4 regions of the Shewanella maritima genome follow, and region 2 is predicted to be linked to each of the others. Evidence: predicted binding sites of a transcription regulator. Region 2 holds the regulator's gene; each other region holds the start of a gene.
What was found. Region 2 encodes LexA, which represses DNA repair genes until DNA is damaged. Its sites were predicted from a motif close to TACTGTATNNNNATACAGTA; they were not measured.
Positions count from the first base shown of each region.

Region 1 (8,190 bases), 1.6 Mb from region 2:
CACTCAATGCTATATCTAGTACTTCACCGATAGGCAACTGTTTATAGCGAATTTGCGCGCCAACGCTGACACCTGTGTGAATGTCAGCACTTAATGTGAGTGGTAGTTTGTCTGCTAGTAATAAGTCAGGTTGCTCAGCTTGCAGTTCAAAGTAAGCCGGTAATGATTCTTTGCTGTTACCAGGTAAAATATTGATGACATGGCCTGTAACAAGACGTGAAAGATGTTTGACTTCATCAAGGGAGATGTGCGCGCCAGCAAGCCAGAACTGACTGTCTGCGGTTAGTAGCCCTTGGTATTCTTGCTCAAGCTTGGCATCCACAGCAACCTTGTCACCGTCAAGGGTAACCTGAGTGACTTCACCGACCGTTAGTCCGCGGTAAACAATTTGCGTACCTTTACTTACATCATCGCCAGTGTCGATTTTGAATTTTAATTCAATACCGTCAATGGCGAGTTCTTGTGAGTCGTATAATTGGTATTGATCGCCATAAGTGGCTTGTTCACCGTCGCCTGAGCTAAAGCTAATGCCGCCGGCAAGAATAGATGCAATACTTTCGGTGTTAACGCTAATGCCTGACAAAGACGCGTCAACTTTTAACCCTGAAACATTCCAAAAGCGTGAGTCTTGTTTAACTAGGTGAGCGTATTGATCTTCAATAAAGCTATTGATGATGATGGTTTTATCGTCTTGAAGATGAAAGCTAACGACATTACCAACAGGAATTTGTCTGAAGAAAAGTGGTGAGCCAACGTCAAGTGAGCCAAGCTTATCCGCCTTTAACGAAATCACCATTCCCCGAGAACCTGGAAGAATAGCTGGTGCAGATTGCTTGGCAACAAAGTCTGTAGTGGCTTTACCTTCACCTGGCTGAACCGCGATATAATTTCCCGAGAACAAGGTGTCTAGTCCTTCAATTCCAGTGATACTTGCCTTTGGTTTAACCAGCCAAAATTGACTGCTTTCGTTTAAAAATGGCTCTGAACGGTAGTCCATTAATACACGCACATTTACCCCGACCAAGTCATCATCGAGACTAATGTCAGTCACTTTACCTACGGTGAGACCTTGGTATTTGACTAGGGTTTTACCAATTTCGATACCAGCGGCATTTGGGAAGTGAATCTGAATTTCAACGCCGGCTTCTTTTACGCTTTTATATCCAAGCCAGGCAGCCAGTACAAGCGCAACAATAGGTAACAGCCATACTGGAGAGAATAATTTCTTTTTAACGATCTTAGGTGATTCACTTTGCGTCATTTTGAGGTTCCAAACGATCCCATAGTAAGCGAGTATCAAGTACTTTCGCTGCTAATTGTGTCAGCAATATAACTAGTGCAAATGCGGTAGCTGCTGGGGCGGGTTTTGCATCGAGAAGCTGCCCCATATTAACCAAAGCTACGGTAATAGAAATAACAAACAAATCTAACATCGACCAGCGGCCAATCCATTCAATTATATGAAAGCCTACCATTAATTTCTTCTTAGAAACTGGTAAGTTAAAGCTAATCGCTGTTAAATAAATCGCAAGTCCAATGATTTTTAGCCATGGCACCAACACACTGGCGGTAAATACAATGATGGCAATCGGGATCATGCCAGTTTTTACCAGGTGTACGGTGCCACTGAAAATGGTGTCATTAGTAACGACGCCGCGATTAGTAATCAATGTAATTGGATAAATGTTGGCAAGCACCAACAAGATAACCGCTGTGATTAGTAAAGCCCAGCTTTGGCCGATACTCGCATAATTTCGAGTTGCTAACGGGGCATGACAGCGGGTACAAGAGCCGTTACTTGTTAGGTTTATCTTGCGGCAGACTTTACAAAGGCATAAGCCCTTATTCATACCTTGAATCTGTGTTTGATTGTCTAGGGAAGAGCTAGTTGTCATCTAACAAGCCCCACATATGTTCAAGGTTGTACTCTCGTTGTAAAAACAACAGCAATAAAAATAACATGGTAAAACAAAACGTGCCCATGCCCATGTGTACGTCGGCAAAATCAGACAGCTGGAAAGCCGAAACTAAAAAACTCAACACGTATATTTCAAGCATGGTTAACTGTGATAACAGCCCTTGCTGTTTAAGTAGCATCCGCAGAGTTTTCTTACCAAGTTCTAAATGCAGGGCAAATTTTGCAATACATACTTGCGCGAGTATTGAGCTAAGTAGTAACAAGGGCGCGATTACCGCTGATATCGCGACCGCGACTCCAACAACCCAATAACCTTGGTCGCCCACAGCGATTGCAGCTTGAAATGCTGTGGTGTTACGTATGCTGCCAAGGAAGTGGATTTCAAGCACTGGTAGCAAGTTGGCGGGGAAAAACATAATTAACGCAGCAATACACAAAGCCAGCATACCGTTAATTGAGCAGTAAGGTGTATCGTAAAGCGCCGTACCACAACGCGGGCACAGTGCTCTAACTGGCGAGGGTAGTGCGCGCTTTTGTACCACCAAATCGCACGAGCGGCAAAGTACATGACACTGATGCTGATCCGTATGAGCCATATTGACCGTGAAATCCCTATATCGTGTGAACCATCAAAGATTGAGCAAACAAATAAATTGCTCAAGATCACATTGCATAAAAATTAAATAATATCAGATTAATCAGAATACTTGCATCATAACTTCAATGTATGAGAACCTTGTTTACTGTATATAAAAACAGTAGCGGAGGAATCATGGCTGTTATCACCAAATTCGTCGTAGTCAGAGAAGGGGAAGAGAAGATGACCTTCACAACCAAAAAAGAAGCCGATGCCTATGACAAAATGCTCGATATTGCGGATAACCTGATTCCGTTTCTAGAAAAATCAGAGTTAAGTTTAGATGAAACAGCTTGTGAGCAACTGGCATTTTATCTTGCACAAAATAAAGATGAACTCGGCAATTTGTTAAAAGGTGTGGTAAAACCTAAACCCGCTCCTGCGAAAAAAGCAAAAGCTAAGCAAGAGTCTGAATAATTACTGATTTTACGTCTAGATAAAGGCAACACGATGAAGCAAGAGTTTTATGATGTACTAAACCGTCAAGTAACTGCATTATTTGAAGGTGAAGATGACTTAGTTTGTGCCATGGCCAATTTCTCTGCGCTGTTAAATGACAACTTAGAAGACATTAATTGGGTTGGTTTTTACCTGCTTAAAAATGATCAACTGGTTCTTGGCCCATTTCAAGGCAAACTTGCCTGCACACGTATTGCCTTAGGTAAAGGTGTGTGTGGTACTGCCGCGCAGCAAAAGCAAACCCAACGTGTTGCAGATGTGCATCAATTTGCCGGACACATTGCGTGTGATGCAGCCAGTAACTCAGAAATTGTGGTGCCGTTTTGCAATGACGGTCAGCTGATTGGGGTACTCGATATCGACAGCCCAAGCTTTGATCGTTTTGATGAGCAAGATCAACAAGGCTTAGAAATGCTCGTTTCTAGCTTCGAAAAAGTCTTATTTGGTTAGTTTGCGACCAATATTACGTAATTCTAGGTCGCAATCGTCGTCATGAGCTTTATAATAAGCCGCTACTTGCAGCCTTGTGTTTGTGCGCAACTGGCGGCGAGTATTTTGTTAAGGATTGTTTCATTTCCTTTTGCAAAATATATTATAGTGCTAATTTGTAGGTTAAGAGCTAGGTAAACAATGCGATGGTAAACATGCTGTCGCGACCATTAAGCGCTTAACAAAAGATGAACGACTCGTGGTAACCACTACCTTAAGAGTCCCTTTTATTAACGTGGAAGTAATGATGGAATCAACAGAAAAGTTGACCGACACTAACGCTATTTTAGCGTATTTATACGAAACCTTTCCTTTATGTTTTATTAAAGAAGGTGAAACTAAACCTCTAAAAATTGGTTTATTTCAAGATTTAGCTGAACGGTTAGCTGATGATTCTAAAGTAAGTAAAACTCAGTTACGTGTAGCGCTAAGACGCTATACCAGCAGCTGGCGTTATTTAAAAGGGATCAAAGCGGGTGTTCAACGTGTTGATCTTGATGGCAATGAATGTGGTGAGCTTGAGCAAGAGCATATTGAACATGCTCAAACTACATTAAAGGAAAGCCAAGAAAAGGCTAGAGCTAAGCGTCAAGCACAAGCGCCTAAGAAAGATGCCGCGAAACGAGCGCCACGTAAAGATACTAAACGTGCAGTTAACAAGCGTGTACCGAGCAAAAAAGATCGTCCGGCTAAAACACCGCCAGTTGATTTGAACTTAACTCAGGCCAACATGTCTGATCTAAAACAAGATCAACGCGTAAACGTAAAATTAGGTGCTGCACCAGTAGCTGGTGTGATCACTGACATCAAAAAAGATGATGTTCAAGTTCAATTAGATTCAGGATTATCTGTAAAAGTAAAAGTTGAACACATCTTGGTATAAATAAGGAGTAACTTGTTGATGCGAAAACTAACCTTGGCTGCGTCAATTGCCAGTTTATTTGTCGGATTATCGGCGTGGGCAATTTCACCAACTATTCAAATCAGCGAGTTACCTGAGTTAGCGCAAGAGCCGCAACACAAGGTCGCGAGTAAACGTGTCACTAATCGTTTTACTCGTGCCCATTATCATCGCTTCCAATTGGATGATGCATTTTCCCAGCAAATCTATACGCGCTTTCTTGAGCAGTTAGATTTCCGCAAAAACATCCTTACTCAAGCCGACGTTGATAGTTTTAACCAGTATCAGAACCAATTTGATGACATGGTGAAGCTAGGCGATATGGGCCCTGCGTATAAAATGTATGCAGTGGTTCAAAAACGCCGTTATGAACGTTTTGCCTATGCGCTGTCGTTACTTGAAAACGAGTTTGACTTCGCCAAAGCGAGTGATAAGTACGAGTACGACCGTAAAGACGCAAGCTGGCCTAAAAATGAAGCCGAGTTAGATGAGCTTTGGCGTCAACGCGTAAAGTATGACGCACTAAACCTTAAGCTTGCCGGTAAAGAGTGGAAAGAAATCCAAGAAGTGCTCGGCAAACGTTATAACAATGCGATTAAACGTTTGAGCCAAACCCACAGCGAAGATGTATTTCAAAGCGTAATGAATGCATTCGCTCGCACAGTTGAGCCACACACTAGCTACCTGTCACCGCGTAATGCAGAGCGTTTCCAAATGGAGATGAACCTAAGCCTTGAAGGTATTGGCGCTGTGCTGCAAATGACAGATGATTACACTGTGATTAAAAGTTTGGTTGCCGGCGGCCCAGCGGCTAGCAGTGAAAAGTTGTCTGTCGAAGATAAGATTGTCGGTGTTGGTCAAAAAGGCGAAGAAATTGTCGACGTGATTGGCTGGCGTTTAGATGACGTAGTTGACCTGATTAAAGGTCCTAAAGGCAGCGAAGTCATTTTAGAGATTTTACCGAAAAAAGGCGGCGCTAACGCCAAGACCTTTGAAGTGACCATAATTCGCGACAAAATCCGCCTTGAAGACAGAGCTGCAACGTCAAAAGTTGTCACGCCAGAAACTGGCCCATACGCTGACCGTAAAGTGGGTGTGGTGCAAATTCCAGGTTTCTACATGAACCTGTCTGAAGATGTACGCAAAGAGTTAGCCAAGCTTGAGCAAGAGAATGTTGAAGGCATTATCATCGACCTACGTGGTAACGGTGGTGGTGCGCTTACTGAAGCTACATTGCTAACCGGTTTGTTTATTGATGCAGGCCCTGTGGTGCAGATCCGTGATGCTAATGGCCGCGTAACGCAAAATCGTGATAATGACGGTAAGAGCGCTTATTCAGGTCCATTAACTGTGATGGTTGACCGTTACAGTGCGTCAGCGTCTGAAATTTTCGCAGCCGCGCTGCAAGATTACGACCGCGCGTTAATTGTGGGTGAGTCGACCTTTGGTAAAGGTACGGTGCAGCAGCATAAGAGCCTGGGCCGAATTTACGATATGTACGAAAAGCCTGTCGGCCATGTCCAGTACACCATTGCTAAGTTTTACCGTATCAATGGCGGTAGCACGCAATTAAAAGGCGTTACTCCTGATATAGCCTTCCCGAGTGCGTTAGAGCCTGGCGAATATGGCGAGTCTGAAGAGAAAAATGCACTACCTTGGGATAAGGTGCCAGCAGCGCAATACGGTGTGCTTGGTAATATTCAAACCAGTTTGATTGATAGCCTAACTCAAAAACACAGCTCTCGTATCGTTGGCGATGTTGAATTTGGTTATATTCTTGAAGACATTGAAGAGTTTAAAAAGCATCAAGAAGACAAAACAATTTCTTTGGTTGAGTCAGAGCGTATCGCGTCTCGTGAAGATGATGATGCTCGCGCGCTGAAACGTGAAAACGAGCGCCGCGTTCGCAACAACTTAAAACCTGTTGAATCGCTTGATGATGTAGAAGATGTGAAAGCGGAAGATCAACCGGACCCGTTCTTGGATGAAACCGCCTTAATCACGTTAGATATGGTAGATGCTAAAAGGTTGGCCAAAAACGCTAGCAAGTAATTAGCAAAACTTAATACAAAAAAACGCGCATTCAGCGCGTTTTTTTAATGCGAACAATAAAAAAGGATGCGTTATGACGCAAATACAAGCAAAGCACTTAAAAGATTATCAATCTCCAGAATTTACCATTACAGATATCGATTTAGACTTTATTCTTGATGGCGAAGCTACAAAAGTCACCGCTGTGAGTAAAGTTGTTCGTTTAAAGAGCGCAACCCAACTTGTGCTAGACGGTGACAAGCTGACGTTAGAAGCTGTGCTGATTGACGGTAAGCCTGCATCTTACCAACAAACTGATACTAATTTGATTATTGAAGCGGATTTAGATGATTTTACGCTGACAGTGATCACCAAGTTAGACCCAGCTGCTAATTCAAGCCTTGAAGGTTTGTACATGTCAGATGGTGCATATTGTACCCAGTGCGAGGCAGAAGGCTTTAGACGAATTACCTACTTTTTAGATAGACCCGACGTACTGGCGAAATACCAGGTCCGTATCGAGGCTGACAAGCAAGCATTTCCATTTTTATTGAGTAACGGCAATAAAGTCGAGCAGGGCGAAATGCCACGTTCAGGGCGTCACTTTGTTAAATGGCAAGACCCATTTCCAAAGCCTAGCTATTTGTTTGCTTTAGTCGCCGGTGATTTTGATTTATTAGAAGATAAGTTTGTAACTCGCTCTGGTCGTGATGTGGCGCTGCAGGTGTTTGTTGATAAAGGCAACTTACATAAAGCCGACCACGCAATGGCGTCTTTAAAGAAGTCTATGAAGTGGGACGAGGAGCGCTTTGATTTAGAATATGACCTAGACATCTATATGATTGTCGCGGTTGATTTTTTCAACATGGGTGCAATGGAAAACAAAGGTTTAAATATCTTTAACACCAAGTATGTACTTGCTGATAGACAAAGTGCGACCGATGAAGACTATCACGGCATTGAGTCAGTTGTTGGCCACGAATACTTCCATAACTGGACAGGGAACCGCGTAACTTGTCGAGACTGGTTCCAGTTAAGCCTTAAAGAAGGGTTAACAGTATTTAGAGATCAAGAGTTTAGTTCTGATGTTGGCTCACGGGCAGTGAACCGGATTCATGCAATTAAAGTGATGAAGAACCATCAGTTTGCCGAAGACTCTGGCCCGATGGCACATCCAATTCGCCCAGAATCTGTTATTGAAATGAACAACTTCTACACAGTGACAGTTTACGATAAAGGTGCAGAAGTTATCCGTATGATGCATACCATCTTAGGTGAGGAAGCATTTCAGGCTGGGATGCGCTGCTACTTTGAGCGTCATGACGGCAAAGCGGTGACTTGTGACGACTTCGTGGATGCAATGGCTGATGCATCAGGTAAAGATCTCACTCAATTTAAACGTTGGTATAGTCAGGCCGGCACGCCTGAGTTAACCGTTAGCGAAGAGTATGACACTACGTCAAATACTTATCATTTAGATGTTTCTCAGCAAGTGTTTGCCCAAGGTGAGAAGGGCGCTGAGCTACACATCCCATTTAGTATTGAACTGCTCGATTCAAAGGGAAGGAGCCTGTTTAATCAAGTGCTTGATGTTACAAAGGCAAGCCAGCGTTTTACCTTTAATGATATCGCGCAAAAGCCAGTAGCTTCACTGCTGCAAGACTTCTCTGCACCGGTAAAACTGGTATTTGACTCAAGTGTTGAGCAACTTGCCCACTTGATGCGTTTTGCTAGCAGTGAAGTCGCGCGTTGGGA
Region 1 is NZ_CP036200.1:4,527,164-4,535,353, forward strand. Features, by position in the region: gene EXU30_RS19265 (PqiB family protein) at 1-1,261, opposite strand, end outside; gene EXU30_RS19270 (paraquat-inducible protein A) at 1,248-1,895, opposite strand; gene EXU30_RS19275 (paraquat-inducible protein A) at 1,885-2,514, opposite strand; gene EXU30_RS19280 (YebG family protein) at 2,691-2,972, shown strand; gene EXU30_RS19285 (GAF domain-containing protein) at 3,006-3,464, shown strand; gene proQ (RNA chaperone ProQ) at 3,751-4,386, shown strand; gene prc (carboxy terminal-processing peptidase) at 4,405-6,456, shown strand; gene pepN (aminopeptidase N) at 6,530-8,190, shown strand, end outside.
Region 1: the regulator LexA is predicted to act here: its motif matches at 2,660-2,679, upstream of EXU30_RS19280 (YebG family protein).

Region 2 (8,190 bases):
ATTGCCGTGCCAGGAGCACCGTTTTTGACTACTTCAATATGACCGCTTACATCACCTTTGATGATAGGGCTGCCAATCAGAGATGGGAAAGCACCAGGAAGACCTGCGCCATTGGCTTGGTGACAGGCAACACAGCTTGCCATGTAAACTTGTTCACCTTCACTCATTAGCTGTTCATGGGTGAGTTCGGAAAGGTCGGCTTCAACTGCCTGAGCAACTTCGCTGGCGATCTCTTGGACTTCACTAACCACAGTTTCAGCTGCTTGCTCTATGGTTTCGACAGCCGAGGTTGCGTCAGGTACCGCTTGGGTTGCTTCAGTTTCAGCGCTCGAGCTGGTGGCAGCTCCTGTAGTAAGGTTGCTAACATCGATCGCCTGCACTGAGTCGCCGCTGTTGTTGCCCCAGGCATTGCGCTCATAAGTGACGACAGCGGCAATTTGAGTTGCACTTAGCTGCTTATTGAATGCCTGCATAGCCGTGCCGGGTTTACCGTTAACTACGATATCAATGTGAGCTGACACATCGCCCTTAATCAGCGGACTGCCAATAAGTGATGGGAACACACCCGGAAGGCCAGCGCCGTTAGGTTGGTGACAAGCCGCGCAGCTCGCAAGGTAAACCTGCTCGCCTTGAGCCATCAGCTCTTCCATCGACAAGGTCTTATTAAGCGATGCGGCGGCTTCTACTTCGGCCTGTTTAGCTGCTAGTTTTTGGTCAGCTAACCAAGCATCAAATTCAGCTTCTGGTAATACTTCAACCACCACCGGCATAAAGCCGTGGTCTTTACCACATAGCTCGGCGCATTGCCCGCGGTAAGTGCCAGGCTTATCAACCTTGGTCCAGGCTTCATTAATAAATCCTGGGTTAGCATCTTTTTTAACGGCAAATGCGGGTACCCACCAGGAGTGAATCACATCATCTGAAGTCATTAAAAAGCGCACTTTACGATTGGTAGGGATGACTAGAGGTTTATCTACTTCCAGTAGGTAGGTATCGGTTTTGGTGGCGTCGCCCTCGATTTGATCTCTTGGGGTCGATAGTACGCTGAAAAACTCGACGTCTTCATTGAAGTAGCTGTAATGCCACTTCCATTGTGAACCCGTTACCTTAATCGTTAAGTCAGCATTCGATGGGTCTTCCATGGCGATCAAAGTTTTGGTCGCTGGAATAGCCATACCGATAAGGATAAGGAAAGGGATAACCGTCCATATCACCTCAACTTTGGTGCTATGGTGAAATTTAGCGGGTTCAACGCCTTTTGATTTGCGGTGGAATATCATGGAGTAAATCATTACTCCAAACACCAAAAAACCAATGGCGCAGCAAATATACAAAATGATCATGTGTAGGTCATACACTTGACCACTAATATTAGTGACACCTTGGGTCATGTTTAGGGGCATTTCGCTTGCCCCAAGGCGCGGTGCTACTACAACTAGTAACCCCAATAGCGCACAATACAACCATTGCTTCACAAGACTTCTCCTCTGCCAATTGCGAATAGCAACTACAAAGAAGAGTCACACAGTAAGTCTCTGCTCTATGCAAACTCTTCGGTTCCCAAAAAAGCTTGATGACTTCAAAGTATCGATGGCGGTGAGAATACTTCGATGCTAATAAGCACTATGGCTTGGTTAGCATTACTGCTGCACGACTACGGGTGTTTACCGCTCGAGATACCTACGACTGAATTTATCAACTCTGATTTGACGTGTTCCAATCTATGTGGATTCACGTTTTTTATATTCAGATGGCGCGTAAAAATCAGCCACCTTGATTTAACATTACTTGCAGTTTAAATATTGATCAAGATCACTTTTGTCGGTAATAGCTTGAAAAATGGCTTAAAAAAAGCAACAAAAAGCCCTGCAACTGTGGCAGGGCTTGAGTTCTATTCGCAATAAAAAATTAATGAATTGCTGCGAAATTATTCATTTTGCCAGTGATACTTGCTGGGTTAACAGCTTGATTAGCATGTTCGCTTGCTTGTTGCTCCTGGATAACTAGACCAAGCGCGCGAGCACTTTTTGCTACCAGTTGCAGACGGCGACTGTCGCGGTCATCTAGATTGCTGGTCCAGCTAACGACCGCGCTAGATGTACCACTGGTAAGGGCTTTTTCAGTGGCCCAGAGGGTTTCAATTTCATCTTTTGCATGCACCAACAATACCCGGTCAGTGCGGACGCCTGCGTTAGCAAGCAGTTGTTTGTAGCTAATATGTGGAGGATTGATAAGTACAATCCAGCGACCTTGAAAACTCAGCGTAGCAAGTTGTGGTGCAAGGGCTTTTAGCTCCTGCTCACCTTGAGTGTTTGAGCGCACAGTATTAATGCTAGGTTGTACTTGAAGATCGGTGCAGCTTGTTGAGCTATCAGTCCACATACCAGGGTGGCGAGGTGAATTTCCCATTAAGTTATTCATGACCAATCTCCATTTCTAATCACACCAACCGCTAAGCCTTCGATGGTTAAGCTCTCACAGGTTAAGTCGACCTTGATTGGAGAGTAGTCTTCATTCTCAGCATGTAGCAGTACTGTATTACCTTTCTTTTCAAAACGTTTTACTGTGACATCATCTTCAACACGAGCGACAACCACTTGACCATTTCTTGCTTGTTGCATCTTATGCACCGCAAGTAAGTCGCCTTCTAAAATACCAATGTCTTTCATACTGTCGCCGCGCACGCGTAGTAAAAAGTCAGCAGAAGGTTTAAACATATCTGGGTCAACTTGGTAATGCTGTTCAACATGTTCCTGCGCCAAAATCGGTTCCCCCGCAGCAACTTGACCAATTAACGGCAGACCATCGTTTTGCGCTTCTTCGTCTTGAGGGAGGCGAATACCGCGAGATGTACCAGGCATGATTTCAATACAGCCTTTACGAGCTAACGCTTTTAAGTGCTCCTCAGCAGCGTTGGCACTTTTAAACCCAAGACGCTTGGCAATCTCTGCACGAGTAGGTGGCATGCCAGTTTCTGCAATATTGGTTTTAATTAGCTCTAAAATTTCTGCTTGGCGCGGCGTTAATGGTCTCATGTTGAATCCTGTTTTTTTATACAGTGACTGTCATTATATACAGTGTTTGGGTTCGTGCAAGTATTAACCAATATTATTTTTTCGAAAGGCTATTAGTGAGTTAGCGAACTCTGAGTCAGTGTGCTCTGAAAACTACTGTGTGCTGGTGGTTTGATTAACGATTGATAACTCATAGTGTTAGCCGACGATATTCTGTTATCCTATGCGGCATTATTTGTCCGTAGAATTCATAATCACAACTATGTCAAAACCAGATTCGCTAGTATTACGCGCGTTGCGCTGGGTTCAAAAGTGGATGGTACACACGATTGTTGTTCCTGAAGATCCTTTTGATGACTTAAATCTCGATAAAGATAAGCCCATTGTTTACGTGATGAAGACGGAGTCGATTAGCGACACCGCTGCATTAAGTGAAATCACCTCAGGCTTTGGTATGCCAAGCCCCTATGAGCCGCTAGAAATTGACGGTTTGACGGTGCCTAGGATTGTTTGCCTTGAAGGACGTAAGCCGATTTTTGGTCGCCGAGAAAGTGGTGACAAGTTCCTGAGCTATTTTACCAATCTGTTAACTGTGCACCGCCAGCGTCCTGAATTAGATATTCAGCTGGTGCCAGTGAGCCTGTATTGGGGGCGTACGCCGGGCAAAGAAGATGACACCATGAAAGCGGCAGTACTAGAGCGTCAGAGTCCAACCTGGTTACGCAAGTGGCTGATGATTATGTTTTTAGGTCGTCATAACTTCGTGCAGTTCTCAAATGCTGTATCACTTAGATTTATGGCAGATGAGCATGGCAGTGATAAAGCCATCGCGCAAAAGCTTACCCGTGTTGCTCGGGTACACTTTGGTCGTCAACGCAAGGTGATGACCGGGCCACAGCTGCCAAATCGTAACTCATTGTTTGACTCATTACTGAAGTCTGAAGCGGTACAAAAAGCGATTAAGGAAGAGGCTGCCAACAAGAAAGTATCAGAGGAGAAGGCAAAGGAAACTGCGGTTAAATATATTGATGAGATAGCGGCAGATTATTCAGACAGTTTAATTCGTATCGCTGAGCGCTTTTTAACCTGGCTGTGGAATAAGCTCTACAGTGGCATTAAAATTCGCGGCGCTGAGCAAGTTCGCCAATTACACCATGACGGCCACGAGATTGTGTATGTACCTTGTCACCGCAGCCACATGGACTACTTGCTGCTGTCGTACATCCTTTACTATCAAGGTATGGTACCGCCGCATATTGCTGCAGGTATTAACCTTAACTTCTGGCCAGCAGGACCTATGTTCCGCCGCGGCGGCGCCTTCTTCATTCGCCGCAGCTTTAACGGAAACAAGTTATACACCGCAGTATTTCGTGAGTATTTAGATCAGCTGTTTACCAAGGGCTACTCTGTAGAGTACTTCACCGAAGGTGGTCGTTCACGCACCGGGCGCTTGCTAGCACCAAAAACCGGTATGTTGGCGATGACAGTTAACAGTGTGCTGCGCGGCATTGAAAGACCTGTCACGCTAGTACCAGTTTATCTGGGTTACGACCACGTGATGGAAGTGGCGACTTATCATAAAGAGCTAAGCGGCAAGAAGAAAAAGAAAGAGTCGGTTTGGCAAGTATTCGGCATTATCCGCAAACTGGGTAACTTTGGCCATGGCTATGTTAACTTCGGTGAGCCAATTAACCTGCAAAATTTCTTAACTCAGCAATCACCTGATTGGCGCGAAGAAATGGCAAAAGATAAAGAGCAAAAGCCAAGCTGGTTAACACCAGCCGTCAATGATTTAGCCAATCGCGTGATGACCAATATTAACGGCGCCGCGGCGGTTTCTGCCGTCACTTTAGGTAGTCTAGCGTTACTGGCGACTGAGCAAAATGCACTAGAGCGCAGCCAGCTAGAGAAGCAGTTAAATCTTTATCTCAATCTACTCAACAAGGTGCCATACACAGGCTACACCTCTGTGGTGGACGGTGATGGCGCTTCGGTTATCGACCAAGGATTAGCGCTGAATAAGTTTGTCTCTGAAAAAGACACCATGGGTGAGATTATCTCACTTGATGAGCAAACAAGTATCACCATGAGCTACTATCGCAACAACATCATTCACCTGTTGATTGTGCCTTCACTTATCGCCAGTTGCCTGGTTTATATCGAAAATTGTAAGCGTGAGCAAATAAAAGCGATTGTGGCGGATTTATATCCGCTATTGAAAGCTGAGCTGTTTATGAATATCGATGATCTTGATGCTTACATTGATAACATTTTGGCGCTAATGACAGCAGAGCAGTTAATAGATGGCACAGAGCTGTTTAAAGTCAATGAGGCACACGTCACACAGTTAAACCTGCTTGCTGAAACTGTCAGCGAAACCATGCAACGTTACGCAATCATTTTCAATTTGCTTGCCATTAAACCTGATCTTGAGCGCAGTGAACTCGAAAGCGACAGCTACCAACTTGCGCAGCGTTTAGGTAAGTTACATGGGGTAACGGCACCTGAATTCTATGACAAGAAATTGTACAACACCCTAAGCGTGAAGCTTAAAGATCTTGGTTATTTGAGTGCAGAGCAAGCTAATGAAGATGTGATTCGAATTCGTGAGCATGTCAATCAATTACAGCGCTCATCGGTAAAACAAACAATTGTAGACAGCGTTGCTGCGGAGCACGGTTAAACTCAATGACAATTCAACACGAAGGTGGCCAAACGGCTAGCCCACAAGCTAAATCGCTACTCGGTGGTGCAATGATTATTGCAGGCACCACAGTTGGCGCGGGTATGTTTTCTCTGCCAGTTGTGGGCGCTGGTATGTGGTTTGGTTGGTCATTGGTCATGCTTGTTGGCATTTGGTTTTGCATGCTGATGTCTGGCTTGTATTTGCTTGAAGCTAATTTGCATTTTAAGCCTGGTGCGAGCTTTGACACGCTGACCAAAGAGACTCTTGGGCAATTTTGGCGAGTGGTCAATGGCTTGTCTATCGCGTTTGTGTTGTATATCTTGTCGTACGCTTACATCAGTGGCGGCGGGTCCATTGTCAATCACAGCCTAAATTCAATCGGTGTTGAATTGCCGCAAAGTGTCGCAGGTCTTGTGTTTGCTTTGGTATTGGCTGCAATTGTTGTTATCAGTACTAAAGCAGTCGATCGAATTACCACCGTTATGCTTGGTGGTATGGTGATTACCTTTTTCCTGGCGATTGGTAATCTGCTCATTGAAGTAGACTTTAGCAAGCTTGCGCAAAGTGATTCTCAAGCAAGTTATCTCCCCTTTATGTTGGCCGCTTTACCGTTTGGTTTAACTAGCTTTGGTTATCACGGTAACGTGCCAAGCCTAGTTAAATATTATGGTAAAGATGGTGCTAAGATCACTAAGGCGATATTTATTGGTACCGGTATCGCCTTGCTGATTTATGTGTGTTGGTTAGTCGCCACTATGGGCAATATCGACCGTAGTATTTTCCCTGATATTATCGCTAAAGGCGGTAACATGGGCGTGCTAGTTGCTGCGCTGTCTGATGTGATTGAAAGCACTTGGTTGAATAACTTACTTACCTTGTTTGCAAACCTAGCTGTGGCGTCTTCATTCCTTGGTGTAACTCTTGGTTTGTTTGACTTCTTAGCGGATTTATTCGGTTTTGATGATTCAGCAACAGGCCGTGCTAAAACCGCGGCTGTGACCTTCATTCCACCAACCATTCTAGGCTTACTGTTTCCTAATGGCTTTTTGATTGCGATTGGTTTTGCCGCGTTGGCAGCAACTATTTGGGCGGTTATTGTGCCGGGGTTATTGGCATACAAGGTACGTAAACTGTATCCAAATAGCGACGGCTTTAAGGTGCCAGGTGGTAATGGCATTATCTGGCTAGTGATTGCCTTTGGTGTGATTACGGCTGCGTGCCACTTGTTAGCGATGGCGGATATTTTGCCAGTATACAAATAGCGAATTTACAGATTTGTATGAATAGTAAAGGTCTTCTACGGAAGGCCTTTTTTGTTTTCCCAAGCCACCTACTTCATTAGGTTATCATCGTATAGGCTTTGCTTGTATTTTTGTTTACATGACATGTTTAGGTTGAGCCTGCTATGTAATGATATTTAAAGCACGCAGCAAGCACATCCTTGTGGGCTCAACGAAAACATCCATGTTTTCAAAGGCTTTAAATATCATTACTTATAGATGCTATTGAGAATACTAAATAATTGAAACCCACCTTTTTCAAAAGGTGGATTCTTTACTGTCTGCAGACATAATAACATAAGAATTGACGATGAAAGTTGACTGCTAAAATGGGTAAATTAGTCTATGTTTAGCTTGTTTGTATACGTAGTTTAATCGCGCTATTTCACTCGGTGATTTCAGGTTATGTAGCCAGATTTCAAGTTACCTAAGGAGAGGTTGATGAAAGTTGAGTCATATATTCAAGGCCAGCCATGTTGGGTTGAGCTTGCATCCCATGATTGGCAAGCGGGAAAGTCGTTTTATCAGCAACTATTTAACTGGCAACTTGTCGATATGGAAACGCCTGATGGTCATTACACCACAATGCAGATAGATGGCGGTGATGTGGCGGCCATGTATCAAATGTCGGCAGAGATAGCTAAAGACACCCCAAGCCATTGGACCATCTACTTTGCAGTCGATAATGTTGATGAAACCATTGAGCGCGTCAAACAAGCTGGAGGTCAGCTGGTTATTGGGCCGCATAATGTCGGTGATGCAGGGCGTATGGCTGTGTTTCTTGACCCAGAAGGCGCGAGCTTTGCAGTGTGGCAGGCCATGGAACATTCAGGTATTCAACATAGGCAAATGGCAAATACTCTGTGCTGGGTGGAGCTGGCCTGTTCTGACACCGGTGTTGAGAAACAGTTCTATAGTCAGGCGTTAGGGTTAAACACCAAGCTTAATGATAGTGTTGATTTTGAATATACCGAGTGGCACGCAAAAGACACGCCTATTGGCGGTATGATGGCGATGACAGAAGAGTGGGGCGATATGCCAACCCATTGGATGAGTTATTTTGATGTGGATGACTGTGATGCCATGGCCGCTAGAGCGGCTGAGATAGGCGGCAAAGTGTGTGTGCCGCCAACCGACATTCCGCAAGTGGGCCGTTTCGCGGTCATTAATGACCCACAAGGGGCAGTATTCTCAATTATTCAACTGATCA
Region 2 is NZ_CP036200.1:2,895,045-2,903,234, forward strand. Features, by position in the region: gene coxB (cytochrome c oxidase subunit II) at 1-1,475, opposite strand, end outside; gene EXU30_RS12440 (SulA-like leucine-rich domain-containing protein) at 1,909-2,421, opposite strand; gene lexA (transcriptional repressor LexA) at 2,418-3,035, opposite strand; gene plsB (glycerol-3-phosphate 1-O-acyltransferase PlsB) at 3,277-5,697, shown strand; gene mtr (tryptophan permease) at 5,703-6,962, shown strand; gene EXU30_RS12460 (VOC family protein) at 7,422-8,190, shown strand, end outside.

Region 3 (8,190 bases), 1.7 Mb from region 2:
AGCTCAAGTGGCACTTGAATACGATATTCCAGTTTCATTTGGCGTATTAACAACTGATACCATCGAGCAAGCGATTGAGCGCTCTGGTACTAAAGCTGGTAACAAGGGCGGTGAAGCTGCACTTGGCATGCTAGAAATGGTTAATGTGCTGCAAGATCTAGAACAACAGTTGGTATAGTAGGAAATTTAATGAAGCCTTCAGAGCGCCGTAAGGCACGTCGTTTAGCTGTTCAAGCTATTTATTCATGGCAGCTTAGCCAAAACAATGTTGCTGATGTTGAACATGAGTTTTTAACTGAACAGAAGACAGATGGCGTTGACCTTGCTTACTTCCGTGAGTTACTGGCGGGCGTAGCGTCTAAAACTGCACAAATTGATGAGCGTCTTGTACCTCATTTAGACCGTGAATTTGATGACGTTTCTCCAGTAGAGAAGGCTATTGTTCGCCTAGCTGCGTATGAACTAACCTACCGTGACGATGTGCCATTTAAAGTGGCAATTAATGAAGCAATTGAGCTAGCGAAAGCATTTGGTGCTGACGATAGCCACAAGTTCGTTAACGGATTGCTGGATAAGTTAGTCAAGCAAAAGTAACACTGAAAACGGTATCTTCGGATGCCGTTTTTCATTTGTTGCTTGCTAGGCGTATTCAAGGTGCAAACAAGGTAGCGCGTAAGCGCAAACAACCACTGTGAAAGAATTCCAATTAATTGAACATTACTTTCGTGACCATGGTTTAAACAGGCGAGATGTTGAGCTTGGTATTGGTGACGATTGCGCTATCGTGTTACCTGCTGAAGGTAAATCGCTGGCGATCTCATGCGATACTTTAGTCGAGAATGTTCATTTCTTGTCTGAAATACCAGCCAGTGCTCTAGGCTATAAATCTCTAGCAGTAAACTTATCAGACCTTGCTTCCATGGGGGCCGAGCCTGCCTGGATGACGCTTGCGTTAACCATGCCTGAAGTTAATGAAGAATGGCTGACTCAGTTTAGTCAGGGGTTATTTGAAGCTGCTGAGTACTATGGTGTATCGCTGGTGGGTGGTGATACTACTCGCGGTCCATTGTCGATTACAGTGACAATTCATGGTCAAGTACCGCACGGTAAAGCGCTTACTCGCGCTGGTGCAAACAATGGCGACTGGATTTATGTTACAGGCACCCTAGGCGACTCGGCATTAGGTTTAGATATCTTGCTTGGTAAGCAGGAGGTTAGCTCTGATTACAAAGGCTACTTGATTAACCGTCATTACAATCCAACACCTCGCGTACTTGCAGGTCAAGCGCTGCGCTCATTAGCATCCAGTGCAATTGACCTGTCTGACGGCTTAATCTCAGATATTCAGCATATTTTAAAAGCATCCTCTGTGGGCGCAATTATTGATGTCGATGCTATTCCGCTATCAACTTCAATGCTTGAGAGTGTCGATAAAGACAAGGCGTTAAGCTATGCATTAACCGGCGGTGAAGATTACGAGTTACTATTTACTGTACCTGAGGCTCAGCGCGGCGCCATTGATACCGCTTTACTTCATGCCGGGGTTAAGTTTGTCAAAATTGGTCAAATCTGCCCGGGTGATAAGCTTAAGTTGGTACAAGATGGCCAGCCTTACCAGATTGAACAAAACGGCTTTGAACACTTTTAATGAAATTTCTATCTCAAGACCCTGCAGTTAAGCGTTTATCGCTTGCTAACCCAATTCACTTTTTAGCGCTAGGCTTTGGTAGCGGTTTAGCTGCTAAAGCGCCCGGCACTTTCGGTACTTTGGCTGCTATCCCACTATATTTGTTAATGGCGCCACTTAGCTTACCTATTTATCTTGCGTTAACCTTAGTGAGCATCATCGCTGGTATTTATATCTGTGATAAAGCCGCTAAAGATATGCAGGTGCATGATCATGGGGCGATTGTATGGGATGAAGTGGCAGGTTTACTAATCACCTTTATCGCGGCGCCAGCGGGCTGGATATGGCTGCTAGTAGGCTTTGGTCTATTTCGCTTTTTCGACATTATCAAGCCGTGGCCAATTAAGTGGTTAGATGCCAAGGTTGATGGTGGCTTTGGTATTATGATTGATGACGTGTTGGCTGGAGTATTTGCCCTGATTTGCTTGCAAGGGTTAGCTTACTTTTTAGCTTAAGCTAATACCGCCGCTCTATTAAGTCGCATCGATAAAACTAATGGGCATTAAGTGGATACTTAATGCCTTTTTAATACCTTGTTTATGCTAGGAACAGGTCTTAGCCATTGATTATATAACCATTCTAATGGTCATCAGTTTAAGAGCGCTAACTATCTGAAAGCCAACCTGTTAACCGTCTGGTACCTAAACCCTTTTATGTAAACACCCTCCTTATAAGTGTTTATCTTCAAAGGGCTAATCTACAAAGAGCCTATCTTGCCGATGTTTATTCTCACGGTGTTTAACTTAGACGCATGTATTAAGCTGTGAAGCTTGTGCGCCAATCTATATCAACGATAGATACTACTGCAGCAGCTCTTTAGCATTGGCAAGAGTGTTTTCTGTGATGATATCGCCACCTAACAGTCGTGCTAGCTCATTAACCCTTTGGTCTTTATTGAGCGGCGTCATCATGGTTTCGGTTTTGCCGCCTTTATTGAATTTATTAACGTACATGTGTTGATGGCCATTGCCAGCTACTTGCGGCAGATGGGTCACACAAAATACTTGGGTGGACTCACCAAGTGAGCGTAGCATTTTGCCGACTACCGCTGCAGTTGGGCCTGAGATACCCACATCAACCTCGTCGAAAATCAGTGTCGGTGTAGAGACTTTTTTCGCTGTAATAACCTGAATACCCAAGCCTATACGTGATAGCTCACCACCTGACGCTACCTTGGCGATAGGTTGCAGTGGTTGTCCTGGGTTAGTGGTTACCGTGAATTCAACTTTATCTGAGCCCATTGCGCTCATAGCGTCCTCGTTAAAGTCGACATCAATACAGAACTTGCCTTTAGGCATATTTAGCTCCTGAATTGATTGGGTCACTAGCTTGTTTAGCTCTTTCGCGTAGCGAGTGCGGCTTTGACTCAGTTTTTTCGCATGTTGCTGGTAAGCCTCTCGGCTTTGTGCAAGTTGCTGCTTAATTTCATCTAACTTGGTTTCATCACTGCTGAGATCCTCAAGCTCAATTTTTAAAGCTTGGTGATGCTTAGCGAGTTCATCGGCTGACACTTGATGTTTACGTGCCAGTTGCATAGCCATGGACAGGCGGTTTTCCAGGTACTCAAAATGCTGCGGGTCGAGTTCAATATTGCTAACGTAAGACTCAATTTCACTGGCGCTTTCTTGAACTTGAATAAGTGCTTGATTGAGCATTTCACTTACTTGAGCTAACTCTGGGTCAAACTCGCCGAGCCTGTCGGCAAGGCTGATGCTTTGGTATAACAGTGAGCCGATGTTTGCTTCTTCATTGTCGCTTAATAGCGATAAGGTGTGCTGACAGCTCTCAATCAATTCACTGCCGTTAGCAAGCTTTTTATGTTCTTGTTCTATCTCAATAAATTCAGTCGTGCCCAGGTTAAATTCATCAAGCTCTTCGACTTGATACTGCAGTAGCTGCTTACGCGCAAGGCGCTCGTGCTGAGCTTGTTCAAGCTGCTTTAATTCCTGCTCAATTTGGCGACTTCTTTGGTAGCTGCTGCTTACAGCATCAAGCAACATTTTATGGTTAGCATAGGCATCGAGCAGGGTAAGTTGGTGCTCGCTTTTTAGCATCGCATGGTGGGCGTGTTGGCCATGAATGCCAACTAATAATTGCCCTAGAGACTTTAGCTGAGTAACAGGTACAGGATTGCCGTTAATGTAGGCGCGAGAGCGACCTTCAGCGCTGATAGTACGGCGTAAAATACAGTCGTCATCTAAGTCGAGATCGTTATCTTCTAGCCAACGCTTTGCCAAAGGCACATCATCTAAAGTAAAGCGGGCGCTTACTTCAGTTTTGCTTGCTCCTGCGCGCACTGAGTTAGTGTCGACTCGGTTACCTAGGCACAAGCCAAGGGCGTCAATCGCAATCGACTTACCTGCACCGGTTTCGCCAGTAATACTGGTCATGCCCGCTTTAAAATCCAATTCTAAAAAGCGCACAATAGCAAAGTTGTTAATGTTTAGCTGGCAAAGCATCTTGTTGTCCTATTTTTACTCAACCACTGTATTGATAAACAGTATATACTGATTTTTTATACAGTAAAGGCGGTTGCTGAAAAAATGTGTCCTTGTATGCTTATATAACTTGGTAATACTGTTAAGCTGTTGAATTTTATTTAGATAAAAATAAAGCTCGCGACCGCGAGCTTTGAAATGAGTTATTAAAACGGCTATTAATACAGTAATTAAGCTTTACTGCTAATACCGAGGTTTGAGGCGTCGGCCTCAATGATGTCTCTGCGCAAACCTTTAATGAACTCGGCATTGAGAGGCTCTAGCTCAATGATATCAAGCAGCATACCTTGCAATTGCTTTTCTTGCTCCATCATAGGGTGGGCAAATACATAGTCGTCGAGTTGCTTGTGAGTTAGGTTTTGTCCTTCAAGCTCTTGCTCGCTCATGGCTTCAATGTAGTGCGCAACCGTGCTTGAAGAAAGCTTGCTGATGTTAACAATATCTTCTTCAGCTTGGGCATTGATGGCGCTGAGTAAGGTCGAAACCGCAACCGCGGCATCTAGAGCAGGATAGACGCCATAAACGTCAAAATCTGCCGGCTCTGGCATGATTTCTTCAAGGCGTTGTAAGTGTACATCAAGGTTAAACTTGAGTTTTTTGTCGTACTGACTTTGCCACAGTAATTCAAGCGCTGTGCTAAGTACTTGTGGTTTACCAAATTCACACACTTCGCTAAACAGTTGGTAGTTAGGAAGCATACGTTGGCATAAAGCGATAGCAAAAATTTGTTTTTGCGGCAGGCTAAGGGCTTTAAGACGTTTAAAAAAACCTGTCTTGTTAGTCATTGGGGATTTCCACCGATAATTGATCTATGACTTGCTGTGCTGCAGATTCTACCTTAGTTAACTCGTCAAGTAACTCTAGTATTTCTGGTTCAATGTCATTAATCGGGGTTTTCTGCTTTAACGCCGATTCAATCTCCTGACACAGCTTTTGCGTTCTTGGTACGCCGCTATAGCAGCTTGCGCCGTGAAGTTTATGTACGGCTTGCAGTAATCGCTCAGACTGGTGCTCGGCAAACGACTGCTCAATATTGTTCATGGTTTCAGGGATCGACTCCATCAACATTTTCAGCATGTCGAATGCAAGATCTGGCTTTTGGTTAGCTTGCGATAAACATAGCTCCCAATTGAGCGTGTGCACATCAAAGTGGGTAAATTGCGGCGCGGCGACCCATTTATTGATGACGGTTTTGAGGGACTCTTCATCAATAGGTTTAGGTAAGAAACCGTCCATGCCGCTTTGTAAAATATTCTCACGCTCCTCAGCAACCGCGTGTGCAGTAACTGCAATAATCGGCGTGTGACGATTAAGTGAGTTGTCACGAATAATGGTTGTGGCTTTTAAGCCATCCATCCCAGGCATTTGAATATCCATAAAGATGATATCAAAGACTTGATTGCGGGATGCTTGCACCGCATCTTCGCCGCTTTTGACTGTGGTCACGTTGGTGACTAACTCATTTAATAGCGTGTCGATAAGCTTTAGGTTGGCAAGGTTATCATCTACTGCCAGTACGTTAACATTGGCTTTCTCTTGTACTTTAACCGGTGTTTTGGTGATTTGCTGTAGCGGTTTAGGCTCAGGTGGGTAAATCATATGTCGCGCAAGAGTGTAGTCGCTCACTGGCGTTTTTAGTAGAACATCGGTATTTGGCGTGAGCACTTCTTCAATTAATCTTTGATCTTGAATCTCATGCATTAATACTAGGCATTTAGTATGTTGCTTGGCTTTTTGCAGTTGTTTGGTGAAGTCTTCATCTGTTTTGAAGCCTTTACAGCTGACAATAATATAGTCGAAGAACACCTTGTCATTGTCTAAAGTTGACTCAAAGTGATCCAGCTGCCCTACACTAGTAAGTGACATTTGCCATGACTCAAAGCGGCGGTTCAGGGTATCGCGGCTTAATGAGCGAGGCTCAAACACCAATACATTTTTGTGGTGCAGCGCATCCATAGGTAGAACTTCACCAATTTGGAATTGGCTAATGCCTAATGGCAGGATAAACCAGAAGTTTGAGCCTTGATTAGGACTAGAGGTAAAACCGATTTGCCCGCCCATTTGGTTGATTAGGCGCTTGGTAATCACTAGACCAAGACCTGTGCCCCCAAAGCGGCGGCTAATCGACGAGTCAGCCTGACCAAATGCCTGGAATAAGTAATCTTGTTGGCTTTCATCAATACCTATGCCGGTATCAATAATCTCACAGCGTAAGGTGGCAGTCTCATCACTTAAGGTCACTAAGTGGATTTTGATATTAACGCTGCCTTCGTCAGTGAACTTAATCGCATTGCCTACCAAATTAGTGATAATTTGGCTGATCCGCATCGCATCACCTGTAACACTTTCTGGAACATTTGAGTCAATATCGACAACCAGCTCTAGGCCTTTTTCTTGTGCACTTACTGCGATAATGCCTAAGGTCTCAGCGATGGTTTCTCGCAGGGCAAAAGGCATTTTTTCAAGTACCATTTTACCGGCTTCAAGCTTGGAGAAATCTAGAATATCGTTGATGATCCCAAGTAGGTTAGTTGCGCTGCGTTCAATGGTTTTAATGTAATCGAGCTGACTCGAGTGCAGTGGTGTTTTAATTAACTGACGAGCAAAGCCGATGACGCCATTAAGTGGTGTGCGCAGCTCATGAGACATGTTAGCTAAGAATTCCGACTTAATTTGGCTGGCCTCAAGGGCGCGTTTTTTTGCTAAATCAAGCTCGACGTTTTGGATCTCGATTTGCTCTAATGTTTCTCGAAGATCAGATGTCGCCTGGTCAATATTTTGCTGCATCTCGTCATGGTATTCCGACAAGGAGCTTGCCATAGCGTTAATACCACGTTTCAATAAATCCAGTTCACCAATCAAATTACCTTCAAGCCGAGCACTGAGCTTACCTTCACGGATTTTAGCCACCACGCGCACCATTTCGGTAATAGGGTGGTTAACAAACTTCACTAAGCGAAAGGTAAAAAACAGGTTAAATTGCACGCCAATTAAGATAATCACAAACGCTGCGATGGCTGAGCGGTGCTGTGCAAGGAGTGCATTTTCCTTGTTCATCAAAATCGCCATATAACCAAGAAGGCGTTCGTCACGTTCGTTGTAAACTTCATTGTTAGCAGTCGGTCTTGCGGGTTCAGCAGTTTGTGTCCGAGATGTTTGGGAATCATTGGCAAGCGCAATCAACTGCGCAGTAGTGTCTGACGGCAAAGTCTGATCATAACCTTGATATTGCTCAGCGCCATCGAGTAGATCCTCGGCATCAACATTAATGGGCCTGTTATTGGGGCGTGCTCGCTCTGGCTCTGACACAGCTGGAACATCGATTTGCTCAGTTTGAGATTGCGCCGCCTTTTTAGGCTTGAGCTCGGTGTTGGCTACCACAGGGACCCGGATGATCATGGTATCCCCTATGGTTTCGTGCTCGCTTTCTGTTAGTTGCGCAACAGGGTTGCGGTAGCGCATGGTCTCAAAATCTTTGTGGTAATGAGAGGTAACAAACAGTTGGTTATTAGTATCAAATAATGCAATAGAGTGTATCAGAGAGGCATTGCGAACTTGGGATGCAGATAGTAGGCGTTTGGTGGATTCTCTGTCGTTGCTGACAATACCAAATTCGCTGGCAATGGCTAGGGGCTCAGCAATACTCAGCCCTTTAGCAATTAACGTGTCTTCTAATTCGTAGAAACGATTAATTGTAAAATAGCTACCAAGTAAAATACCAACCACAATGGTGGGGGCTAACGCGAGTACCAGTACCCAAGATCGCAAACTGAATTTGGTTACACTGTTAGCTGTTTCCATGGTATCCAAAGCTGTCCTATTTGATATAATTTCGCTAGCACTTAGACTGCCAGATTTTGAGCAGTGTTGACTAGTTTTTTATTGCCAACTTGAGGCCGAAATGGCGCAATTTTACAAACCAAAAGCCAATAAATCCAAACAATTATCAAGCAAGCTGACTTTAGATGTAACCCAGCTTGACCATTTAGGTGCCGGCGTAGCCGA
Region 3 is NZ_CP036200.1:1,237,078-1,245,267, reverse strand. Features, by position in the region: gene ribH (6,7-dimethyl-8-ribityllumazine synthase) at 1-178, shown strand, start outside; gene nusB (transcription antitermination factor NusB) at 190-594, shown strand; gene thiL (thiamine-phosphate kinase) at 692-1,648, shown strand; gene EXU30_RS05230 (phosphatidylglycerophosphatase A family protein) at 1,648-2,142, shown strand; gene recN (DNA repair protein RecN) at 2,488-4,146, opposite strand; gene EXU30_RS05220 (YjaG family protein) at 4,356-4,970, opposite strand; gene barA (two-component sensor histidine kinase BarA) at 4,963-7,986, opposite strand; gene rlmD (23S rRNA (uracil(1939)-C(5))-methyltransferase RlmD) at 8,087-8,190, shown strand, end outside.
Region 3: the regulator LexA is predicted to act here: its motif matches at 4,171-4,190, upstream of recN (DNA repair protein RecN).

Region 4 (8,190 bases), 1.7 Mb from region 2:
GAAGCATTACTGCAGCAACTTAGCGATAGTGGTGTATTGATTATCCCCGTGGGGGAGGAAAGCCAGCAGCTGCTTAAGATCACTCGCAGTGGCGATCAATTCCAGTCGCAAACTATTGAGGCTGTTAAGTTTGTGCCCCTGGTAAATGGTGAGTTGGCTTAAGCTCTTTATTTGCTAGCTTTTTGATTTAAACGACTTCAACGTTATTGATTACAAGGAAACGACTTTGAAATACAGTGTTTGGCTAGCAGTATCCCTTTTTATTGCCTTGCTTTGCACTGGTTGTAGTTTTCAATCACATCAAGCCGCGCCGGTCGAAAGCCTCTCGGCGAAATCTAAGCCTAAGTATGATCGCGGATCGCTTACCAAGCGTTGGTATAAGGTGAAGAAAGGCGATACCTTGTACTCGATAGCTTGGGGCGCGGGTAAGAATTATTCTGACGTTGCGAGGCTGAATAAGTTACAAAAACCGTACACTATTTATCCAGGTCAAGTGCTTGCTTTGTATCCAAAACCTGCTGCTCCTACCAGTGCTAAAAAAGCGACAAATGTAACCAAGGGTGTCGCGATCACTACCGCCCCTGCGACCCCAATAACGGTAAAAAGTTCGGAAAATCAAAAGCAAAGCGTAAAATTCCAGTCGTCCACTACAGCGAACAATCGCTCAAAAAAAGAGCTTGATCGTAGCCAAGAGTCTGCGTATTCTGTAACAACTACCCAACAAAAAGTTAACCAAACTGTAAGTCAACCTGTGTCGACCCTACCAAAAAAGGTGAAGCGTTGGTTGTGGCCAGTCAAAGGCAGAATTATTGGGAGATTTTCTGCCAGCGAACAAGGCAATCAAGGGATTAAGATTGCTGGCAACCGTGGTGATATTGTGAAAGCCGCTGCGGATGGGAGAGTGGTGTATGCAGGGAATGCTCTGCGAGGCTATGGCAACTTAGTCATTATCAAACACAATGATGATTACTTGAGTGCATATGCCCACGCTGACAAGATAATGGTTAAAGAAAAGCAATTCGTTAGTGCAGGACAAACAGTTGCAAAAATGGGCAGTACAGGAACCAACAAAGTGATGCTTCATTTTGAGATTCGCTTTCATGGTAAATCAGTTAACCCATTAAAATATCTACCTAAACAGTAATCGTTTAGCAACATAAACATCGGAGGATAGGCAAGTGCAGTAGATTAATCACCACAAGCAAGGTTTGGGAGAGCAATATGAGCCGAAAAAATAACGCTGCGACAGCAGAACATCTAATCGATCTAGCTAAAGAACCACAAACTGAAGTTGCCGAAACCGGCAGTGGCCTAGTGCAAGAACTAGAGATTGAAGAAAAAGTCCAAGACGACTTACAAAAAAATCTCGATGCAACTCAACTCTATTTAGGTGAAATAGGTTTCTCACCGCTATTAACTGCGGAAGAAGAAGTTTACTTTTCACGTAAATCCCTCAAAGGCTGCGAAAAATCTCGCAACCGCATGATTGAAAGTAATCTAAGACTCGTCGTTAAAATTGCCCGTCGATACAATAATCGAGGTTTAGCACTGTTAGATCTGATTGAAGAAGGTAATTTAGGTTTAATCCGCGCCGTTGAAAAGTTCGACCCTGAACGTGGTTTTAGATTCTCGACTTATGCTACCTGGTGGATCCGCCAGACGATTGAACGGGCGATTATGAATCAGACCCGTACCATTCGTTTACCTATTCATGTGGTGAAAGAGCTTAATGTATATCTGCGTACTGCGCGTCAGTTAGCGCAAAAGCTTGATCATGAGCCGACAGCTGAAGAGATTGCTGAAAAATTAGATGTATCTACTGGCGATGTTAGCCGTATGCTCAAGCTCAATGAACGTATTACCTCAGTTGATACGCCATTAGGCGGTGAAGATAATGACAAAGCCTTACTTGATGTGATTGCTGACGATGACAGTGTTGGCCCAGATTACCGTGTACAAGATGAAGATTTATCTAAATCGATTGTTGGTTGGCTAAACGAGCTTAATACTAAGCAGCGTGAAGTGCTTGCAAGACGCTTTGGTCTACTTGGTTATGAGCCTTCAACGCTTGAAAATGTTGGTGCTGAGATTGGCTTAACTCGAGAGCGTGTACGTCAAATTCAAGTGGAAGCATTAAAACGCTTGAAAGATCTGCTTGGTTCTCAAGGCCTGTCGGTAGAGGCGCTGTTTAGAGAGTAGTAGATCCACTAATCAGCCAAATATTTACTGCATATTGAAAAGGAGCGTATCAATGCTCCTTTTTTTACTTCGCAACCAATAGATTAACTTCAAGCACTATTCATAAGCGGTAAAAACTCACTTTATCAACTAGTCCAGCAGCTGCTTTAACTGATACAAGGCATCTAACGCCTGACGCGGAGTTAAGTTATCTGGTTCAATAGTAGCGAGCTTTTCCTCCACCATACTAGGCTCAGGATCATAAGCGGCAAGTGGTAAGGCTGCTTGAGTTGGTGTGCTTGCTTCAAGCGGACCTCCACGGCTTTCAAGCTGGGCAAGTTTATGTTTTGCTGACTTAATCACATGAGCTGGCACCCCCGCTAGTGCCGCAACTTGTAGACCATAGCTTTTACTTGCTGCGCCTTCTTGAACCGCGTGCATAAAGGCAATGGTATCTTCATGCTCTATGGCATCTAAATGCACATTAGCCACACTTGGGATCATATCTGGCAGTTGAGTAAGCTCAAAGTAATGGGTCGCAAACAAAGTGAGGGAACTGACCTTGTTAGCCAGGTATTCAGCAGCAGACCAGGCTAGAGACAGGCCATCATAGGTTGATGTGCCGCGGCCAATTTCGTCCATTAACACCAAACTTTTAGGTGTTGCGTTGTGCAAGATATTAGCGGTTTCTGTCATCTCTACCATAAAGGTTGAGCGGCCAGAAGCTAAGTCATCTGATGCGCCAATACGAGTAAAGATGCGGTCTACCTCACCAATCTGAGCCTGCTCAGCAGGCACAAAGCAACCTATGTGAGCCATCAAGGTGATTAGAGCAACCTGACGCATATAGGTCGACTTACCGCCCATATTTGGGCCAGTTACAACCAGCATTTTGCGCTGTGAATTTAACTCGACAGGGTTAGCAATAAAGGCACTTTGACTCACTTGCTCGACAACAGGATGACGGCCAGCATCGATTTTGATGCCAATGCCTGACTGCATCACAGGGCAATGATAGTTAAGGGTTTCGGCGCGCTCAGCAAAGTTAGTCAGTACATCTAATTGCGCGGCAGCGGTGGCAAAGTCCTGAAGCTCTGCAAGCTTAGGCAGTAGCAGGTCGAATAGTTGTTCCCAAAGCTGTTTTTCTAGCGCTAGCGCTTTACCCTGGCTTGAAAGAACCTTCTCTTCATACTCCTTTAGCTCAGGGGTGATGTAGCGCTCAGTACCTTTAAGTGTTTGACGGCGCTGGTAGCTAAGTGGCACCTTGTCAGACTGTAAGCGGCTCACTTCTATGTAATAACCGTGGACGCGGTTATAGCCAACCTTCAACGTATTGATCCCCGTTTGCTCTTTCTCGCGTGCTTCTAATGCGACAAGGTAGTCACTGGCGCCTTCACTTAAGCTGCGCCATTCATCAAGCTCAGCGTTGTAACCGGGTTTAATCACGCCGCCGTCACGAATAAGCACTGGAGGATTATCAATAATGGCGCTATCTAACAGCGCGTGTTGCTCTGGAAATTCACCCATTAGCTTGGCAAGAGCGCGCAGCTGCGGCTGCTGACAACTAGCTAGTGTCTGTTGGATCTCTGGTAACAATGCCAGTGCTTGTTTTAAGCGGGCAAAATCCCGTGGTCTAGCACTTCTCAGGGCAAGTCTTGCCATGATACGCTCAACATCACCTAAGGCTTTGAGTTGGTCGTGCAGTTCATCGTAGAGATTGCTGTCGATCAATTCATTGATTGCATTGTGGCGCGCCGTGATCTTTTGATGCTCTCTAAGCGGCTGGTGGATCCAGCGCTGCAGCATACGACTGCCCATTGGCGTTGCAGTGTTGTCCAACACAGAAGCGAGGGTGTTTTCATGCCCGCCTGATAAGTTGACTGTCAGCTCAAGATTCTTGCGGGTTGCTGCATCTAGTACAATTGACTCGCTTGGGTTGAAACGTACAATTGAGTTGATATGAGGCAGGGCGGTTTTCTGCGTGTCTTTAACATATTGCATCAAGCAGCCAGCAGCTTGCAGACCCGAGCGAGCATCTGTAATGCCAAAACCGCGTAAGTCTTTGGTGCCAAATTGGTTGAGCAGTAGGTTGATACAGGTGTCGTAATCAAACTCCCATTCAGGGCGACGACGGTTACCTTTATATTGACTCAGTAGCAGGGTGTTATGAAACTCTTCGTTATATAACAGCTCCGCAGGATTGGTACGTTGCAGCTCTGCTTCTAATGCTTCGTCGGTTTCAAGCTCGGCAATAACAAAACGGCCTGATGACACATCAAGTGTGGCATAGCCATAACCCACTTTCGCCTGATAGACCGCAGCCAGTAAGTTGTCTTGTTTCTCTTGTAGTAGAGCCTCATCGGTGAGCGTACCTGGCGTTACGATGCGCACAACCTGACGCTCAACTGGGCCTTTGGTTGTAGCAGGGTCACCAACTTGCTCACAAATCGCAACTGATTGACCTAGTTGCACAAGTTTAGCGAGATAGTTCTCAACTGAGTGATACGGGATGCCTGCCATAGGAATTGGGTCACCGCCACTTTTGCCACGTGCGGTGAGCGAGATACCAAGCATCTCTGAAGCGTCTTTGGCATCGTCGTAGAACAACTCATAAAAGTCACCCATGCGATAAAACAATAACATGTCAGCGTGGGCGGCTTTTAATGTTAGGTACTGGCGCATCATAGGGGTGTGTTTATCTAAATTTGAGGTATCTACTTGTGTCATGCTTGGTTGGAACTCTTTATTCGATGGGAAATCGCAAAGGGGCTATCTTAGCAAGTTAATGGCAAGAGTAGAATCAGCTAGGAGTAACTAACCTGAGCACAGGATAATAAATCGGTTTTCAACGGTAATTTTTGGCTGTCTCTTAGTAAAGTGAAGATGTTGAAGCTACTTGCAATAGGCTAGCTATTGACGCGTAGCTTCGCCTTGAACTAAATAAAACTATCTCGCTAGAAACTTAATGCTGAGTATAACTCTGTACGAAGGACTTATTGGCATTTTCTAATCCCGAGTTCAGGTTAACTACATAGGTAATTAATTGAATCGATGTAAGAAATAGTTAACTGTTAAAAAAAAGTCGATCCAGCTATTGATACTGTATGATTGTACAGTATACTTATCATCATATTGAGCAGCACCTAGTTAGCTGTAATCACAAGTTAATACGAATATTTTGCATAATATTGAATACCTTAGAGGGTTTTACAATGAAGGTTGATCCGAATAAAGAGAAAGCACTGAACGCTGTATTAGGTCAGATTGAAAAGCAATTTGGTAAAGGTTCAATTATGAAGCTTGGCCAAGACCGCACCATGGACGTTGAGACTATCTCTACCGGTTCATTATCATTAGACGCAGCGCTAGGCGCGGGCGGTTTACCTATGGGACGTATCGTTGAGATTTATGGTCCTGAGTCTTCTGGTAAAACGACATTAACCCTTGAAGTTATTGCTGCGGCGCAAAAAGAAGGTAAAACCTGTGCCTTTATCGATGCTGAGCACGCGCTTGACCCAATTTATGCTAAAAAGCTAGGTGTTGATATTGATAACCTACTTTGTTCTCAGCCTGATACTGGTGAGCAAGCATTAGAAATTTGTGATGCGTTAACTCGCTCTGGTGCAGTTGATGTGATTATTGTCGACTCGGTAGCGGCACTAACACCAAAAGCTGAGATTGAAGGCGAGATTGGTGATTCGCACATGGGTCTTGCTGCTCGTATGATGAGTCAAGCAATGCGTAAACTTGCTGGTAACTTAAAGCAGTCAAATACCCTGCTTATCTTCATTAACCAAATCCGTATGAAGATTGGCGTTATGTTCGGTAACCCTGAAACAACAACCGGTGGTAACGCACTTAAGTTCTACGCTTCTGTTCGCTTAGATATTCGCCGTACAGGTGCAATTAAAGATGGTGATGAAGTTGTAGGTAACGAAACACGCGTCAAAGTGGTGAAAAACAAAATTGCTGCACCATTTAAGCAAGCTGAATTCCAAATTCTATATGGCGAAGGCATTAACCGCACTGGTGAGCTAGTTGACCTAGGTGTCAAGCACAAGCTACTTGATAAAGCTGGCGCTTGGTACAGCTATAAAGGCGACAAGATTGGTCAAGGCCGTGCTAATGCCGGTCGTTTCTTAGGCGAAAACCCAGCAGTTGCTGCTGAAATTGAAGCGGCGCTTCGCGGCATGTTGCTAGCGAACAAAGCAGATGCAGTTGAAGGTGAAGAAAATATCGACTTAGAGACTGGTGAAGTATTCTGAGCCAATCAGCAAAGTCATACGCGGTAGCGCTGTTAGCGCGCCGCGATTACTCCCGCCAGCAGCTTTACTCTAAGCTGCTGCAAAAAGACTTCGAACAACTCGAAATTGAGCAAACATTAGATTACTGCGAAGCTCAAGGTTTTCAATGTGATGATCGTTATGCAGCCTTGCTACTTAAAAGCCATATTGCCAAAGGTCATGGTGTAATGCGCATCTCCCAAGCGATGGCGCAAAAAGGCCTGGGTAAAAACGTGATAAGGCAAGCCATTGACGCCAGCGATTGTGATTGGTTTGAACTTGCCAAGCAAAAAGCGGTTAAAAAGTACGGCACACCCAAGACAAGCGATCATAAAGAAAAAGCAAGACGGGTTAGGCATCTAGTTGGCCAAGGGTTTAGCTTTGATCAAGTTGCATACGCCCTTGATTATGACCCATATCTTGAAGACTAAGCTTTACGTATCCACCTACAAGTTTCACTTGGTATTTTGTAAATTCTCCTTCAGCTTTTAAGGCGTCAATTTGTCAAAACAGTCATTGCCTTCAAATTGTCCACGCTAATCCCCTAAAGTACCTGTTTGCATCAGGATTACCACTGTATTTAATCGCTTTTATCATCTCGCTTATTGACGCACAATAGGTATATAATGCCGACATTTCTATGTGTAGGCTGGGCTTGCGCTAAGCTTACATTTATTGAGTTTTCAAAACTGATATCCAGGATCATTTCATGTTTCAAACCACTGCCGAATTAAGAAGTGCATTTTTAAAGTACTTTGAGTCAAACGGACACCAAGTTGTAGACAGTAGTTCACTTGTCCCGCATAACGACCCAACCTTGTTATTTACCAATGCGGGTATGAATCAGTTTAAAGAAACCTTCCTGGGTATGGAAAAGCGCAGCTATAACCGCGCAACAACGTCACAACGCTGTGTTCGTGCCGGTGGTAAGCATAACGATTTAGATAACGTGGGTTATACTGCGCGTCATCACACTTTCTTTGAAATGCTAGGTAACTTTAGTTTTGGTGATTACTTTAAAGAAGACGCGATTGAGTTTGCGTGGAACTTCTTAACTCAAACCTTAAAGCTACCAAAAGAAAAGCTATGCGTAACCATCTACGAAACAGACGATGAAGCATTTGAAATCTGGAACAAGCAAATTGGCGTAGCCGCTGAAAATATTATCCGTATTGGTGATAACAAAGGCGCACCTTACGCGTCAGATAACTTCTGGCAAATGGGTGATACTGGCCCTTGTGGTCCATGTACTGAAATTTTCTACGATCATGGTGAGCACATTTGGGGTGGCCGCCCTGGCACACCAGAAGAAGATGGCGATCGTTTTATCGAAATCTGGAACATCGTATTTATGCAATATAACCGTCAAGCTGACGGTGAAATGCTGCCATTACCTAAGCCATCAGTAGATACAGGTATGGGTATTGAGCGTATCGCTGCAATTATGCAAGGCGTGCACTCAAACTATGAAATCGATATTTTCCAAAAGCTAATTGCTAAAACTGCTGAAATCATCGGTGTTAAAGATTTACAAAACAAATCACTACGTGTGATTGCCGATCACATTCGTTCATGTGCGTTCTTAATCGCAGATGGTGTTATGCCATCTAACGAAGGCCGTGGTTATGTACTGCGCCGTATTATCCGCCGCGCTGTGCGTCATGGTAATAAGCTTGGCGCGACAGACTCATTCTTCTACAAGCTTGTGCCAACATTGATTGAAGTGATG
Region 4 is NZ_CP036200.1:1,216,127-1,224,316, reverse strand. Features, by position in the region: gene EXU30_RS05160 (protein-L-isoaspartate(D-aspartate) O-methyltransferase) at 1-162, shown strand, start outside; gene EXU30_RS05155 (peptidoglycan DD-metalloendopeptidase family protein) at 227-1,144, shown strand; gene rpoS (RNA polymerase sigma factor RpoS) at 1,222-2,199, shown strand; gene mutS (DNA mismatch repair protein MutS) at 2,329-4,905, opposite strand; gene recA (recombinase RecA) at 5,391-6,443, shown strand; gene EXU30_RS05135 (regulatory protein RecX) at 6,473-6,892, shown strand; gene alaS (alanine--tRNA ligase) at 7,171-8,190, shown strand, end outside.
Region 4: the regulator LexA is predicted to act here: its motif matches at 5,277-5,296, upstream of recA (recombinase RecA).